DNA from 2 places in the Shewanella sp. 30m-14 genome. Region 2 is predicted to be linked to the other one. Evidence: riboswitches for the same ligand, from Rfam matches in the RefSeq annotation. Region 2 holds a riboswitch; the other holds the start of a gene.
What was found. Region 2 has a riboswitch for cobalamin ahead of ACVBIU_RS12930 (TonB-dependent receptor domain-containing protein). Riboswitches for the same ligand answer to the same signal wherever they lie in the genome.
Positions count from the first base shown of each region.

Region 1: it holds a riboswitch for cobalamin, as region 2 does, so the genes downstream of both, ACVBIU_RS02210 (ABC transporter ATP-binding protein) here and ACVBIU_RS12930 (TonB-dependent receptor domain-containing protein) in region 2, are expected to answer to the same signal.

Region 1 covers NZ_JBRILW010000002.1:90,713-99,033, forward strand. Annotated here, with positions in the region: gene cobU (bifunctional adenosylcobinamide kinase/adenosylcobinamide-phosphate guanylyltransferase) at 1-511, opposite strand, end outside; gene ACVBIU_RS02195 (adenosylcobinamide-GDP ribazoletransferase) at 508-1,287, opposite strand; gene cobT (nicotinate-nucleotide--dimethylbenzimidazole phosphoribosyltransferase) at 1,408-2,436, opposite strand; gene ACVBIU_RS02205 (FecCD family ABC transporter permease) at 2,497-3,561, opposite strand; gene ACVBIU_RS02210 (ABC transporter ATP-binding protein) at 3,554-4,471, opposite strand; cobalamin riboswitch at 4,674-4,828, opposite strand; gene ACVBIU_RS02215 (histidine phosphatase family protein) at 5,114-5,746, opposite strand; gene metH (methionine synthase) at 6,034-8,321, shown strand, end outside.
Region 2 covers NZ_JBRILW010000016.1:25,401-33,721, forward strand. Annotated here, with positions in the region: gene metE (5-methyltetrahydropteroyltriglutamate--homocysteine S-methyltransferase) at 1-711, opposite strand, end outside; gene ACVBIU_RS12915 (LysR family transcriptional regulator) at 889-1,791, shown strand; gene ACVBIU_RS12920 (HDOD domain-containing protein) at 1,862-2,590, opposite strand; gene ACVBIU_RS12925 (arylesterase) at 2,830-3,435, opposite strand; gene ACVBIU_RS12930 (TonB-dependent receptor domain-containing protein) at 3,539-5,392, opposite strand; cobalamin riboswitch at 5,518-5,724, opposite strand; gene ACVBIU_RS12935 (hypothetical protein) at 5,944-6,591, opposite strand; gene ACVBIU_RS12940 (BlaI/MecI/CopY family transcriptional regulator) at 6,938-7,315, shown strand; gene ACVBIU_RS12945 (TonB family protein) at 7,312-8,321, shown strand, end outside.

The sequences.
Region 1 (8,321 bases), on a different contig from region 2:
CTGCAACCGCAGCAATATCTTGATGCAGCCAGCCCGCTTCATCCACAAAACGGCGGTTGATTTCGCCGAGCGGCACGATGCCGCAACCCACTTCGTTACTGACTAACACCACACTGCCCGGCAGCTCAGCTAAAGTGTGTAAAAATGCCGCCTTCACCTGTTGCCAGTCGTCCCTAGGCTTTAATAAATGATTGGTCAACCATAAGGTTAAACAGTCCACTAAGATGATGCTATTTTCAGATGCATGCTCCTTTAAGCCAGCACTTAACTTGAGGGGACATTCGATAGTGCGCCATGGAATGGTATCTGACTCACGCTGAGTTTGATGATGAGAAATACGCTCATCCATTTCATTATCAAGCGCTTGCGCCGTTGCAAAATAAAAGCACTCAAACCTCTGCAGCTCAGTTTGTCTGCTTTGTGCAGTGTGTTCAGTTAACCGCTTAAGTACTTGTGACTCGGCATACCCGCTTTTACCACTGCGAGCTCCGCCTAATACCAGATGGATCACCAGCTAACTCCTAGAATAAGTAACAATAGATAACAAGCCAGTTCACTACCTTGCTGCGCTGCGCCTAAAGTATCGCCGGTATAGCCGCCGATCTGCTTTCTAAATAACCTGACAAAACCGTAACGCACGAACAAAAGCCCGGCTATCAATACAAGTGCTGGTAGCAAGCCAACTAACAGCAGTGCCAATACGCCAGTTGCTAACAATATCGATAGCTCATTAATCCCTTGCTGCTGAGCCAGAGGTTTACTCTTACTGGTATCAGAATCACTGACATATTCTTCAGAAAAGATAAAACTCGCAGCCACCACACGGCTTAAACAGTGGCCCAGAATGAATGCCAGACTCACAGAGCTCGGGTCAAATAGCGCGAGTTCTGTAAGCAGTTGCCATTTGAGCAGCAGCGCCAATACCAAAGCCAGCGCGCCATAACTCCCCAGCCGCGAGTCTTTCATGATGTTAAGTTTGGCTTCTACCGTCCAGCCACCACCTAATCCGTCTGCGGTATCGGCAAGCCCATCTTCATGAAAGCCCCCTGTCACTATCACGCTAGTTATCATGGCAAACACAATCGCAACAGATGGCGATACCCAGTGCAGCATTAAGCTATAAACCAGCGCACTAATTACGCCCACCAGCAGACCTACCAAGCCGAAGTACCGACTGGCTTTATTTAGCTTATCTGCGTCAACCTCAATCCATTTCGGCATCGGAATACGCGTAAAAAAGCCCATCGCAATAAAAAATAGATTCAGCTGTTTTTGCCAAGCTTGCATGTAAATCTCCGATTTCAGGTCCTAGGTCCTAGGTCCTAGGTCCTACAAAAGAGGCTAACTGTAACGCCCTAGTACCTAGCTTTTTCTTTTCCTAGAACCTAGCCCCTTCTTTTCTAAAAACTAAATCTCTATGCCGGCATCTTCAAAGCTGGCCATTTCGTTATAGAAGTTGGTCGCCGCTTGAATAAGCGGTAACCCTAATGCCGCGCCCGTTCCTTCACCGAGCTTCATGCCGAGCTTCAATAGAGGCTTAGCTTGCAGAAACTCCAGCATTAAAAAGTGACCCTTCTCATCTGACTGATGGGCAAAAATCATGTAGTCACGCACGTTGGGATTAATCTTTACCGCAACGAGCGCCGCAGCACTGGCAATAAAGCCATCAACAACGACAAGCATGTTACGCTCTGCAGCAGCTAGCATGGCGCCAGTCATCTGCACAATTTCAAAGCCGCCAATACAGGCAAGCAATTGCATGGGATCGTTAAGCTCACTGTGGTGCACAAGCAGTGCTTGCTCGACTAACATCTTCTTACGCTTAAAGGTCGCCGCGTCGATCCCTGTACCTCGGCCGACACAATCTTCAGCCTTCATGCCTGTTAGTGCCGCCATAATCGCAGCAGCAGACGAGGTATTACCTATGCCCATCTCACCAAGCGCTATCAAATTACAACCATTTTGATGGTGGAACTCGACTCGCTCTGTCGCCATCTTAAAGCCTTGCTTAACCGCACCGAGCGTCATCGCCGCGCGCTTATGAATAGGGCCAGTACCTGAGCCTAAACGTTGGTTAATCACACCCTCTAGGTTTTCAATCGGCTTTAAGATCCCGCAATCAATTACCTCTAAGTCAAAACCCACCTGGCGAGTAAACACGTTAATTGCCGCGCCGCCTTGCATAAAGTTAATCACCATTTGCGTGGTGACTTCACTGGGCGCAATTGACACGCCCGATTCAGCAATACCATGGTCTGCAGCAAACACCATCATCTTAGGGTGCTTAATCTGCGGCTTATCTTTACCTAACACGCGAGCAATCTGCAGCGCTAAGGCTTCTAAGTCACCAAGCGCACCGAGTGGCTTAGTTTTGGTGTCTATTTTGTGTTGGATCTCAGCATCAAACTCAACATTTACTGGTGCGATATTAAACATCTCAGGTTCCCCTTAACCACTTAATAAGGATAATTATCTTGCGTCGCAAACTGACGTAAACTAAAAGCGTTTAGCGCTGCGGCCGCCCAAAATAAATAGAAAAAAGATACTGCCCATCACCGAGGTTATGATCCCCACTGGCAGCTCTTGATAACTCAATAAGGTTCGCGCTAATACATCCACCCAAACCATAAATAATCCACCGACTAACGCTGTTAACAGCAATGGGAATCGCCCCGGAAACAGTAAACGCACGGTATGCGGTACCATGAGGCCAATAAAGCCAATGCCACCGCAATTAGCCACTAAAATAGCAGTGATTAGCGAACAGATAAGCAGCATAGATAAACGTAAGCGACCCACATTGATCCCTAAAGTATGAGCCGTTTCATCACCCGCCCGCATAGCGACAATTTGACGCTTATTCAACAAGATAACCAGCAATGAAATCAGCACGACTAAAGCTGGCAGCCACAAGCCTTGCCAGCTGGCTTTAGCAAAGCTGCCTAAGGTCCAAAACAGTACCGATGCAGCAGCTTGTGGACTGGAAAAGTACAACATCAAACTGGCGAGTGCGCCAAACATAAACGAGGTTGCCACGCCAGAAAGCAACATGCGCTCAACCTGGGTGCTTAGGTTACGGCCACATAAGCTCAATACCAGCAATACCGATAAGCTGGCACCGATAAATGCGCCAACCGGCAGACTGAGCCAAAGCATACTTTGGCTAAAGAGGGTTAACGCCACTACAGCGCCAAAAGAGGCACCCGATGAGATCCCAAATAGATAAGGATCTGCCAGCGGATTTCGCGTCACAGTTTGCAGCACACTGCCCGCTATCGACAGTCCAGCCCCAGCAATAAATGCTAATAAGACTCGCGGTAAACGTAGCTCCCAAATAATGCGTTCTTTTACGCCAACAGGATCGCCGATACTAAACAGCTTGTGGCTAAACACATTTAGCACATCTAAGGTACTAATACTGGCAGCACCAAAACTGGTGGCAGCAAATGGGGTGATTAGCGCCACCAAAGTGAGTATAAGCAGAACGAGATGCTCAGTTCGGCGACGACAATTAATGGCTAACGGCAGACTCGCGATTGAGGCCTTACTCACCTTAAACATCTGTACCTCTCGCTTTTATTTGAACGAAAGCTTCAGCTTGAACTGACGCCTTTATATCCGCGGCGGTTTTCTCACCACTTGCCGACACGCCCTCGTAACCATAGAAATAACAGATAAGCGGATTACCATGCTGAGGATGAGGCTTGATTTCACAGCACACATCAAACACTTCAGCGATGCGCTGCTCAGTGAGTACCATCTTAGGTGAACCATTGGCTATAGCACGGCCCTTATCAAGCAGGAGGAGTTCATCACAAAGTGCACTGGCAAGGTTAAGATCATGAATAGAGGTGATAACGGTGATATTGAGACTGCGCAGTAGCTCTAAGGTTTGGATCTGATAACGAATATCTAAGTGATTTGTCGGCTCATCGAGAATAAGTAGTTTAGGGCGCTGCACAATGGCGCGAGCAATCAAGGCACGCTGCTTTTCACCGCCCGATAAGCTCTCATAGGCTTGATTGGCTTTATCTTCAAGACCTACTTTTTCAAGTGCTTGTGCGATCACAACGCGATCGCTGCGGCTAGTAAAATCAAAGGCACTTTTATGAGGCGTTAAACCTAGGCCGATAAGTTGCGCAGTGGTCATCTCGAAATGATGGGGGGTGTCTTGCAGTACCACGGCGATTTGCTGGGCAAAAGCTTTAGCCGATAGCGCGCTAATATCTTGCCCAAACAAGTTAATACAACCCGTTGTTGGCTTAATGAAGCGATATAAGCAGCGCAGTAGACTGGATTTCCCTGCGCCGTTAGGCCCTATAATGCCCAGCATCTTACCTTCAGCTAAGCTAAAGTCGATTGCCGACAAAATGGCTTTACCATCCAGTTGCCAGCCTAAGTCGTTAACAGACAGCACTGTTTGGGTTTTAGCTTCAGCGTGAATCTGCTGCTTTAATTGCGAATTAGCCATTGCAGCCATTTACCCATTGTTTGAAAAAACGGGCATCGAATAAGCAAGCATCATATAAACAGGCCTTTAGCAAGCCTCGATCTAGATCTAGGTCTAACAACCAAGCATGGAACTTCATTTTATTGTCTCCCTCGAGTCGCCCGCACGAGTTTATGTGTATATGGATACACTTTTAATTACAACACGTACTGAGTCATACGTACTGAACAACATAAGCTAGGCAGGTATCTGACTTGGAAGCACAGCCCTATGGCTAACCTTCCCTACAGTTGCGGGTACAGTCCGGACTAAGCGGCGAATAACTGCCAGCCTCCGGTTCCCTTTATGCGATTAAGCACCTAGCTTTCATTTTGTTTGACTTATTATTAGCTTAGTCGCGCTGATACTAACGAGACTATCCCAGCGACAATCCCCGTGAGTATTAAGCACTAACCTTAATGCAGACAGTAGCACTCAAGTAAGATAACGCCGCAGTTTAGCATCATACCAGCAAGGCTGATATCACCTTTGTTTTATAAATAAAACCAAGATTGACGGGCTAAAGCCCGACCTACGATAAAAAGGTTCTAGGTTCTAGGCTCTAGGCTCTAGGTCCTAGGTCCTAGGTTCTAGGTCCTAGGTTCTAGGTCCTTCTTTAAACTTCTACCGCCAATTTAGGGTCATGAACTGCTTATTATCATTGTGCAGCACATCAATCACTACCGTGGCCGCGTAAGGCAATTTAAGCGAGGTGTAAAAACCCGCACACTGACTGACGTCCAGAGCTTTACTCATTAAATGACGTATTACGCCACCGTGAGTCACCACTAATACCGTCTTTCCTTGATGCAGCTCAAGCATCGCCTGCCAGGCTTTATCGATACGCGCCTCAAAATCTTGCATAGACTCGCCATGAGGCGGCGATAACAACCAAGGGTTTTTCCAGTAGTGATCAAGCGCTGAGCCACAAGTTTGATAAAGCGCGTCGAAGGTTTGTCCGTCCCAATCGCCGAAGTTCAGCTCTTTAAAACCTGCTTCAATAGAAAAGTCTAAATCATGCTCACGAGCCAATTGCTCTGCGATGTTGGCGCAGCGCTGAAGCGGTGAACTAATCACACTATTAACAGTAAAACCAACGGTAAAATCGACTGACAAATCGGTTAAGCATAAGGCGGAAAATGCCTTTTTCATCTGCAACTGACCAAGCTCAGTTAACGCAACATCAACTTGGCCGCGTAAAATATTGCCACCATCGCATTCGCCGTGCCGAAGTAAAATCACCTTAGTGGTTTGCATTATACCTGTTGACCTTCATTATTTATCAGCAACTTAGTTAAAATTCATTGGCTTTTAATGCTGAAAAAGTATCATGCTTTAGCACTTGCACTTTTTATCGCCTCTCACGTATTATGGACGTCTATACGTATAAATGTCCAAACAAAATAAAAGGTCACTAATAATAAACGACCTTAACTGAAAATAACGGACATGATTTACACCAGATCTAGGTAAGTTAAGTATTCAGAGACTTATTTTGCTTGGTATTACAAGAATAACGATTTGCGAACTGGTAGGAATTATCTATGGCAACCTGTACCCCAACACATGCCTTGAGCGCAGTAGCACATACTCAAGACTCTGCCGACAAGGTTTTAGCAGTACTTACCCAAAAGCTTCAAGACGGGATCCTTATCCTCGACGGCGCGATGGGCACCATGATCCAAGATCGCAAATTTGAAGAACATGACTTTCGTGGTGAACAGTTCAAAGACTGGCATTGTGATGTAAAGGGCAACAACGACATGTTGGTGCTCACCCAAGCCGATGCTATCAAGCAGATCCATAAAGACTACCTGTTAGCCGGCTCTGACATCATAGAGACCAACACCTTTAATGCCACCCGCATCGCCATGGCCGATTACGACATGCAGGAGCATTCAGCTGCGATCAACTTAGCGGGTGCACGCATTGCACGCGAAGCCGCCAATGAAGTTGAAGCAGAGACGGGTCGCCAATGTTACGTTGCAGGGGTACTTGGCCCAACGAACCGCACTTGCTCCATTAGTCCAGATGTTAATGATCCCGGCTTTCGTAACGTTAGCTTTGATGAGCTGGTTGAAGCCTACATCGAGTCAATCAACGCGCTAATTGCAGGCGGCTGCGACATCATCATGGTCGAAACCATTTTTGATACGCTAAATGCCAAAGCCGCATTATTTGCGATTGAAACGGTGTTTGATGAACAAGGATTCCGTCTACCGATTATGATCTCGGGGACGATTACCGACGCCTCAGGGCGTACCCTTACCGGACAAACTACCGAGGCTTTTTATAACTCACTGCGCCACGTTAAGCCTCTGTCTATCGGCCTTAACTGCGCCCTTGGACCAAAAGAGCTTCGACCATATGTAGAAGAGCTGTCAAAAATATCTGAATGCTTTGTGTCGGCGCACCCAAATGCTGGTCTACCCAATGAATTTGGTGGCTACGATGAAACTCCAGAGCAGATGGCGGAAATCATTGAAGAGTGGGCCGAAGAGGGCTTTTTAAATATCATTGGTGGCTGCTGTGGTACCACGCCTGATCATATCCGCGTTATTCGACAAGCCGTTATCAAGCACCCGGCCCGCGTACTGCCCGACATCCCAGTTGCATGTCGTCTATCAGGGCTTGAGCCACTGACCATTGATGCCAACTCGCTATTTTTGAACGTAGGTGAACGCACTAACGTAACCGGATCGGCTAAGTTTTTACGCCTGATCAAAACTGGCGAATATGAAGAAGCGCTGTCGGTTGCCCGTGAGCAAGTTGAAAGCGGCGCACAGATAATCGATATCAACATGGATGAAGGCATGCTTGATGGTGCCGAAACCATGCATAAATTCCTCAACCTTATCGCCTCTGAGCCTGATATCTCGCGCGTACCGATTATGATCGACTCCTCTAAGTGGGAAGTGATTGAAGCGGGCCTTAAATGCATTCAAGGTAAAGGCATCGTTAACTCTATCTCGCTTAAAGAGGGTGAAGAAAAATTCATCGAGCAAGCAACCTTAGTTAAACGCTACGGCGCTGCGGCAATTATCATGGCGTTCGATGAACAAGGCCAAGCCGACACCAAAGCGCGTAAAATCGAGATTTGTACTCGCGCCTATAACGTGCTGGTAGATAAAGTCGGTTTTCCGCCAGAAGACATTATCTTTGACCCCAACATCTTTGCCATTGCCACAGGTATTGAAGAGCACGATAACTATGCCGTTGATTTTATCGAAGCTACCCGTGAAATAAAACGCACCCTACCTCATGCGATGATCTCTGGCGGCGTGTCGAACGTATCGTTCTCGTTTCGTGGTAACAACCCGGTGCGTGAAGCGATTCATGCCGTATTTTTGTATCATGCAATTCAAGCAGGCATGGACATGGGTATCGTCAACGCCGGACAACTGGCGATTTATGATGATATCGACCCAGAGCTAAAGGAAAGGGTTGAGGCGATCGTGCAAAACCTCCCTTGCACAGCGGCAGATGCCAACGGTGAGCCAAGCAATAACACCGAGCTACTGCTTGAAGTCGCCGAGAAGTTCCGTGGTGACGGTAGCCAGGCTGCCAAGAAAGAAGACTTAGAGTGGCGCAGCAAGCCGGTAAATGAGCGTTTAGCCCATGCGCTGGTAAAAGGCATCACCGACTTTATCGATGCAGATACCGAAGAAGCACGCCAACAGGCAACCCGCCCACTCGATGTGATTGAAGGGCCGCTAATGGATGGGATGAACATTGTTGGCGACCTATTTGGTTCCGGTAAAATGTTCCTGCCACAAGTGGTTAAATCTGCGCGCGTAATGAAAAAAGCCGTTGCCTATTTAAACCCTTATAT
Region 2 (8,321 bases):
CAAGATGTTTAGGTTACAACGCTCAAAATCACGATAGGCTTGGCTAATCGCGGCTTGCCAATCACTGTCTAGCTCTAGGGCTAAAACAGGTTCATCAAGCTGAACCCATTCGACACCCTGACTAGCAAAGCGGGCCAATATTTTATGGTACGCTTGCAGAAGTTGCGGTAATAAACTCAGCTTATCGAACGATGAACCAACAGTTTTAGACAGGTATAGAAATGACACTGGCCCCAAGATCACAGGCTTGACCTGATAGCCTAAAGCCTGAGCTTCACTCACTTCATCAAACAATTGCTCATAACCAATATCAAAGCTTTGATCGACCGTTAGCTCCGGTACGATATAGTGATAATTACTGTTAAAAAACTTGGTCATTTCAGCAGCGGCAGCGTCTTTCCCCGTTGGCGCTCGGCCTCGTCCGATACGGAATAAGGTATCAATATCGGTGGGGGTATCACTTTGATGACGCTCTGGGATCACATCCAAAGTGGCACTTAAGGTTAATACCTGATCATAGAAAGCAAAATCGCCAACAGGCAACAATCTCACCCCGGCATCAGCCTGCCAGCGCCAATGTGTTTGGCGTAGTTCTTTTGCAATTTCAACTAACTGCGACTGCTTAATTTCACCACGCCAATACTTCTCTAAAGCAAATTTTAGCTCTCGTAAACGACCAATTCGTGGAAATCCCAAACTATTTAATTGCATATTGTATACCTTTTGATGTTAAGATGAGCAAAATTCAGAGTTAACGCCCCTCTGAATTTCATATAACTAAACAGAACAACGGGCGTCTGGACGTCTGGAAGTTTATTGTGTTAGCCTTAGTATTCGCAATCGAAACGAATTCAAGCGCAACATGAGCGAATTTCATGTGAGGATAAAATGATAGAGCTTAGACATTTACGTACGTTAGTTGCCCTAAAGGAAAGCGGCAGCCTCGCTGGGGCTGCAAAAAAACGCTTCGTCACCCAGTCGGCACTGTCTCATCAGATCAAGGAATTAGAGACTCGCATTAACTCAGCTATTTTTGTGCGCAAGAGTAAGCCCCTCTCTTTCACACAAGAGGGTGCGCGATTGCTCAACCTTGCTGAAGATATTCTGCCGAAAGTGATCGAAACCGAATTTGATTTAAAGAAAGGCTTAGCTGAAGGAGATAATCATTTAGGCGTAGGTATTGAGTGCCACAGCTGCTTCCGTTGGTTAATGCCGGTAATGGAGCAATTTAGAAAACAATACCCACAGGCGGATCTCGACCTCTCTAGTCGCCACTTATTCGACTCATTAAACGCGCTTGAGTTAGGTGAGCTAGATGTCGTGCTGACATCGGATCCAGTACCTGCTCAGTCGATTGCTTATCAGCACTTGTTTGATTTTGAAGTTAGATTAGTGGTTGCCAGCGACCATCCGCTGGCGCAGCAAGAGTATGTTACACCGAAACAGTTAGAAAACTTGGCGATTTTAAGCTACCCAGTTTCACTTGAGCGCTTAGATATTTATCGCCACTTCTTAGAGCCTGCAGGCATAAAGCCTGGGCCACAGGTAAAGTGTGATTTAACCATGATGTTACTGCAGCGTATTGCCTGTAAAGATGGTATTGCGGCGCTGCCTAGTTGGTCGATTAACGAAGCTCATGGACTTAGCCTTACCAGCGTTAAGTTGGGGCCAGATGGCCTTAAACGCCCGCTGTTTGGCGCATACCGTCGTAACGGTGCCAATGCACGCTTAGCCCAACATTGGTTAGAGCTCGTCTCAAAAGAAGGGTTAGCGAAGCAGAGATTGAACTGATCAATCCGTACTATAGTGAGCACTACGCTCTGTAGCATACAAAAAAGCCTGCATATTGCAGGCTTTCTTTTTATAGCGCTTTAAGTAGCAAATTTCTTCTCGCTAATACCCGTCTCAAGACCAAACCTGGAGAGTTAGCGTTATGGGTTTGACGTAAGTTATGCGCGATTAAGAACTCATCACGTAAATCATCATCTAGCCCTAATGACTCAAAAGCTTCAAGCGTTAAGGTTTCTTGTTTATCTTCAATCACAGACTTAAGCAGGCTCAGTGGGTAATCCTGTTCAAGTTCTGAGTTTAAGTAAGCAAATGCCGTTAGTGCAATAATGTCACCAAATACGCTAAATAGTGCCAGGGTTTGCACTTCATCAGGGCTAATTTGCAAACTTTCTAGCTGATGCAGTTGATCAACGGCGTCCGCTGCAATCGCTTCGGTAAGCGCCCAATAACCATGAACCAGCTTTTTGTAAGGCTCATTCAATTCGTCTAAACGCTCTTTCAGATAGAAAGTAAACGCATAACGATAAATATTAACCTGACCTAAACGTACTAAAGCATCTTTTAATGAGCGATTCTTACTCGATTGCGGTGTGGCGTGATCTGCACTGTTGCTGCGCCAAAGCAGATGGGCAGATACGGCCGGATCGGATGACACGATATCGATAACATTACGGATATCACCGTCTGCAATAATGGCCTTTTTCAATGGGATAAGGATCCCTCTACGACCAATTACCTGCTCTTCGTTGCTGATAATTGCGCGTACTTGAGTAAATACTTGCTGCTCAAGATCTGTCATGCGAAACATTAAACCTTATTATTTTTAATCATGATGTGCACTCAATTCCGTGGCAAATTAACCCACACAATGACGTCAAAGGTCAAGCCATATAAGCGACAACCTTAACAAGTTTCAACAATTTTATTCACCTCCACTAAATAAGTAGCTGATAAAACCTGCCATCAGTAGCAAGAGCCAGGAATAGTATTAAAACCGGAGGGATTTTGGCTACGCTAATATATTAATGTAAGCCTTTGTTATATAGCCTGATAAATCGCTTTGGCAAGGTCAAAATAGCCTGCGTCATTTAAATGTACCGCATCCGATTTTTTACTCGGACTTTTCAATAAGCGACTTAACGCATCGTCGACTAAAACCAACTCATATTGCTCTGCAAGCTCCTCATAAATCGGTGACGCCGATAAAAATAGGCTCTTTTGTGGCACCGCAACCAGTAAAACTGGGATCTGTTTCGACTGGGCCATCTCTATCATGGCGGCCAAATTAGATTTAGTCGTCGTGATAGCATGGTTTCTTAAGAAGTCATTACCGCCCTCTAACAAGATTAATAGCTCTGGTGAATACTTATCTAATAACGAAGCTAAACGTGCTGCACCACCCGTTGTTGTCTCGCCCGATACGCCCGCATTAATCACCTCAAAACCACTAAGAGAAGCAAGCTGGCTAGGGTAGTCTTGGCCCTTCGACGCGCCAACGCCATAGGTAAGGCTATCGCCAAAAGCTAATATCCGTGCATTATCTGATAAGGGCGGAATACTCGCCCCAGAGCAAGCTTGCAATAACAGCAGTGCGCAACTAACGAGCAATAGGACAATAGGGCGACGCTTAAATAATGGTTTCATCAATAACTTTTAACTTGAGACTGTAGCCAAAAAATAACATAAAAAAAGCCAGACACAAGGTCTGACTTAAGTACGCATATCATTTTAAATATGTCACAAAAAACTAGAATGCTTGATAGCTAACACTCAAAAATAGCTCTCTACCAGGGCTAAAGTAGTTTTGAGCGGAGATAATCTCTGCGTCAAAGATGTTGTTCGCTTTTAAACGTAAGCTCCAAGCATCATCGAGCTGATAACCCACACTTAAATCAACTTTATGATAGGCATCCAAAAACGCATCATAACCAGCATAACGCTTACCTTGATAATGGTAGTTAGCCAAGAGATCAAAACGTTGCCAGCTATAGCTCAGCATATAGTTAAACTCATTCTCGCTACGGCCAACAAGCTGCTCACCTGTTTGTTTATTCTCAGCATCCAGATAGGTATAACCCAGTTGGTGCTCAAGGCTCAATAACTGGAAATTAGCAGACAGTTCGATACCGCTGATCTCAGCTTCATTGATATTCGCAGGCTTCCAGATATCCCAACCATAATCGTCTTTCTCACCCGTTGGGGCCCAAGCAATCAGATTATCGATAGTATTTTTAAATACACTGATATAAGCACGCACATCTTTAGCATTAAAATGCAGCGTTAGATCGTAACTCTCAGCGGTTTCTGAGAGCAACTCTGCGTTACCAGAACCTGGCCAGTACAGGTCGTTAAAGGTTGGCACTTTAAAGGCCGTACCCGTTGTCGCGGCCAAACTCCATTGAGCATTAAACTGATATGCGAGACTAGCGTTATATGAAACTTCGCTGTCGATATTTTCCACATCATCATAACGCACCGCAACTTCAGCCAGTATATTGCTCCACTGCTTTTGCACTAAGGCGTAGACACCTAAGATATCTCGCTCATCTTGGGCATAATCGCCCTTAACAGACTCATTTGACCAATCGACACCGCCCGTCAGGGTCAAGTCGCTTGCCGCTAGGTATTGGTTACTCCAATTGACCTGATCGCGTTTGGTTTCAAACTCAGATATTGGCACACTGATATCGTTACCCCGAAAGTTCTCGTTTGAATCGCGAGACTGGCTTAAGGCTAATTTGCTGGTAAATCGGTCATTACTGTATTGCGTAGCAAGATCCCAAAAGTAATTCTCATAGTCTGACTCATCTGCCGAACCTGAGGCATAGATATCGTCGTACTGAGTGTTACCTTTATCGTATTGTCCGGTCCAAAGTGCTTGCCAGTTTTGATTAATTTGCTGAGAGCCGTTTACTGAAAGCGCGTTGCGCTTATAACCATCATCATCATTTTCAACCTCTGCGCCGTTATATACATCATAACCTTCTGATTGCTCATGGTTAACGCTCAGTGTTGTACTACCATCGCCATGGGTCATACCTGCGCCAAATGAGCCGCGAATATATTCATTGCTGCCATATTCAGCACCCGCAAACCATTCACCGCCCTTGAGTTGGCGAGTAAAAATCTGAATGACGCCGCCAATAGCATCACTGCCCCACACAGACGCTCGAGGTCCTTTTAGGACTTCGATTCGCTCAATATTTTCAGGTGATAAACTGTTAAAGCTAACTGTACCTAATGTGGCAGAGCCGACTTTAACGCCATCGATTAGGACTAATACATGGTTGGAGTTACTGCCGCGAATACTGACAGATGTTGCCTGACCCGCACCGCCATTGCGCGATACACTAACACCCGGAAGTGTTTCTAATACGTCAGCCACAGACTTTGGATTAAGACGCGCTATCTCTTCACGTTCAATGGTATTAATGACGGTTAGCTGCTGATCGGCGCTTCTATCAAAACGAGAACCGGTTACGGTAATCGTTTCATCAACATTTGCTAAGTGAGATGCGACTTCTTCGGCCGAAACTGAAAAGGCTGATAAGCTAACAAGACTACTGACTAGTAGTGCGATTTTTGATGGTTGTGTTCCCATTTACCTTTTTACTCCTAAAGGAAAACGGGGCAAATACGTCACGGTGACACGACCCATAAATGAAAAAAATCACTCGTTTATTGGTTCGTTTAATTGCCGCATTTCGAGATCTGCCCGCCGAAATCATCGAAATCACTTTGCTGGCCGGTCTCCGGACTTAGGTTCTGTATTAACGTATTAATACCCGAATACAAGCTTTCAACACCTATCCATTAAGGCGCACTTGTCTCTCACCATTCACCGTTGCGGGGGCAGTGTCAGAATTTAACTGACTTCCCGATTATCCCTAAGTTACAGCCGTAACCTGAGGCACCAATAAAGTTGACTAAATATCGTTATAAGTTTTTGTTACTCAAAAGTGAACAAATATCACTATCAAGAGTGCGGCGCATTATAGACGTCTATACGGTTAAATGTCTAACTTAACACCACTTAAAACCCGTATTTAAGCCGAGGAATATTCACCTTGTACTTAGCGATCTAATGTTTCACATTAATATCAGCAACATATAATTATCACATTGAGCCTACCAAGCCTTTAATACAAGCCTTTAATACAAGCTCAGAGGGGTAATACTAGATAAAAACTCTTGCTGATTTTGCGCTTTGATGGGAGGATTTTCTTTGCTAAATGCGTCACCACGAATCGATTTATGAATTAAATACAGATCCAGTTTCCCCCTGATAGCGGTGTAATGGCCAATCTCTCCTAGAGTTTGCACCTCATCATAAGCAATACCTGCTACCGACTTAATATGAGAGTTGGGCATCTTAGTGCAGCCGATAATCGCGCTTGCTGTTTCATGGCCGTTGAGTGGCTCACTTTGCAAGGTTTCAAACACCGTTTCCCCTTGGCAACTGTCGAAGTATACCTCTGCCATAGTCTCTAAAAATTTTTGTGGGCTCACATCTTCAGCGATCCCTTTAAACCCTTGCACACACAGCATAGATGACCAGGTTTGTAACGCTTGAGAAGCGGGAACAAACTCAGCAGAGAACATCGTCTCTTGTTGATTTGAATAAGCGAGTTTCCAGTCTAACGGCAAACTAAAATTAAATGTTTGACTAAAAATCGCTAGTTGCTTGGGAGTTTTATCGACGTGCGCTGTAACCGCTTCATCACTTAAACCGTATGATGGAAAAGCTAGAAATATTACACATAACAGGCCTGCTGCCATGCGCGGAGATAATGACGTCATACCTTTACAATCCTTGTTGGGGGTACTTTTATGAACAGATATTCTATCTGTGCATCTGTCAAAGTGGTACTTAAAAAGTCATTAAATTGAATCCGCATAAATGCACAGTCATCTTCAATGGCTATCACCTCCGCCCTTCTATATTTAACAACAGCTTATATACCGACAGCTAATCTAGATCAAAAAAACACCAAAAAGTACTTGCACAATACAATTACATTTGTAATCTTAAATATACATTACAGCTGTAATCGTAAAGAACATTCAGCAAAGGATGACTTTGAAAGAGGCCGACTTTGAAAGAGAGCAACTATGAAAAAGGTTTTACTATGAAAGAGGTTTTACTATGAAAGAAATCAGTAATGCCGAGCTGTGTGTGCTCAATATCCTTTGGCAATCATCGCCAATGAGTGCTAACGATGTCATCAGTGAATTATCTCGCAGCAATGACTGGCACGAAAAAACGGTCAAGACGCTACTTAACCGCCTAGTAAAAAAACAAGCCATTGGCTTTGACAAGCAGGGCCGCTCATATCTTTACTTCCCGCTCATCGAACAGAGTGAATACCAGCTTAAAGAGAGTGAGTCTTTCATCGAGCGCTTATTCTCTGGTCGCGTCGCTCCCTTAGTGGCCGGTTTTGCCAAGCAAAACAAGCTCAGCGCCGAAGACGTGGCCGAATTACAACAACTGATTGATACCTGGCAAAAGGACAACAAATCATGATGCTATGGATGGCACAGCAAACCCTGTTACTTACTCTTGTTTGCGGTGGTTTACTCATAAGCCACCGCTTTTTACAGCAGCGATTGGGGGCACGTAAAACCTACCAGCTATGGTTAGCAGTTCCCGCTTTGCTGATAAGCTCTGCGTTAATCGCAAGCATGCCCAACACTCTTGCTGCAGCCCAGGCAGAACAATTCGCTCACTATAGCGTTATCGCTAGCAAAGCTATGGCTACAGTTCAAACCAGCGATTACGCCAAGATTGCGCTGTCGATATGGTTAGTTGGCATTGCGGCTATGGTGACTCTGCTCAGCCTACAAGCGATTGCTTTAACTCGCATATTAAGCACTGCGACTAGAGTCCATCACACTGGCGCCAACTTACCGACCTATAGCCACCCCGGTGTGCAATCACCTATGCTCGTCGGGGTCATTAACCCGAAAATCATACTGCCCTCTAATTTTATTCAGCTTAACGCCGATGAGCAGCAATCGATTATCGCCCATGAGCAATACCACCACCAGCGCCGAGATCTGCTCAGTAATTTATTGGCCTACAGCGCACTCAGCCTGTTCTGGTTTAATCCTATTTGTTGGCTCGCTTATCGACGCTTTAGAGATGATCAAGAGTTAGCCTGTGACGCCTTTGTCACTCAATCATTGAATAAACAACAAAAGATCTGCTATAGCCAAGTGCTGTTAGCCTACTCCCAGCAAGCTCATCACGGCCTGCTACACACACATTATGGAAATAAAAACATACTCAAGGAGCGTATTATGCAAATGAAGACATTTCAACAAGGTCAGAGCGGTTTTGCCATTATCGGTTTGACTATCGCATTAGGGATCAGTGGCTTGCTGCTCAATCAGCAGGTGCAGGCCGGCGATCACAACCATGACGCTGTTCACCCAACAATCCGTATCGAGCCTAAGTATCCTATTGAAGCTGCTAACGCTCACCAAAGTGGTTTTGTTGTCTTACAGTTTGATATCAGCCCAAGTGGTGC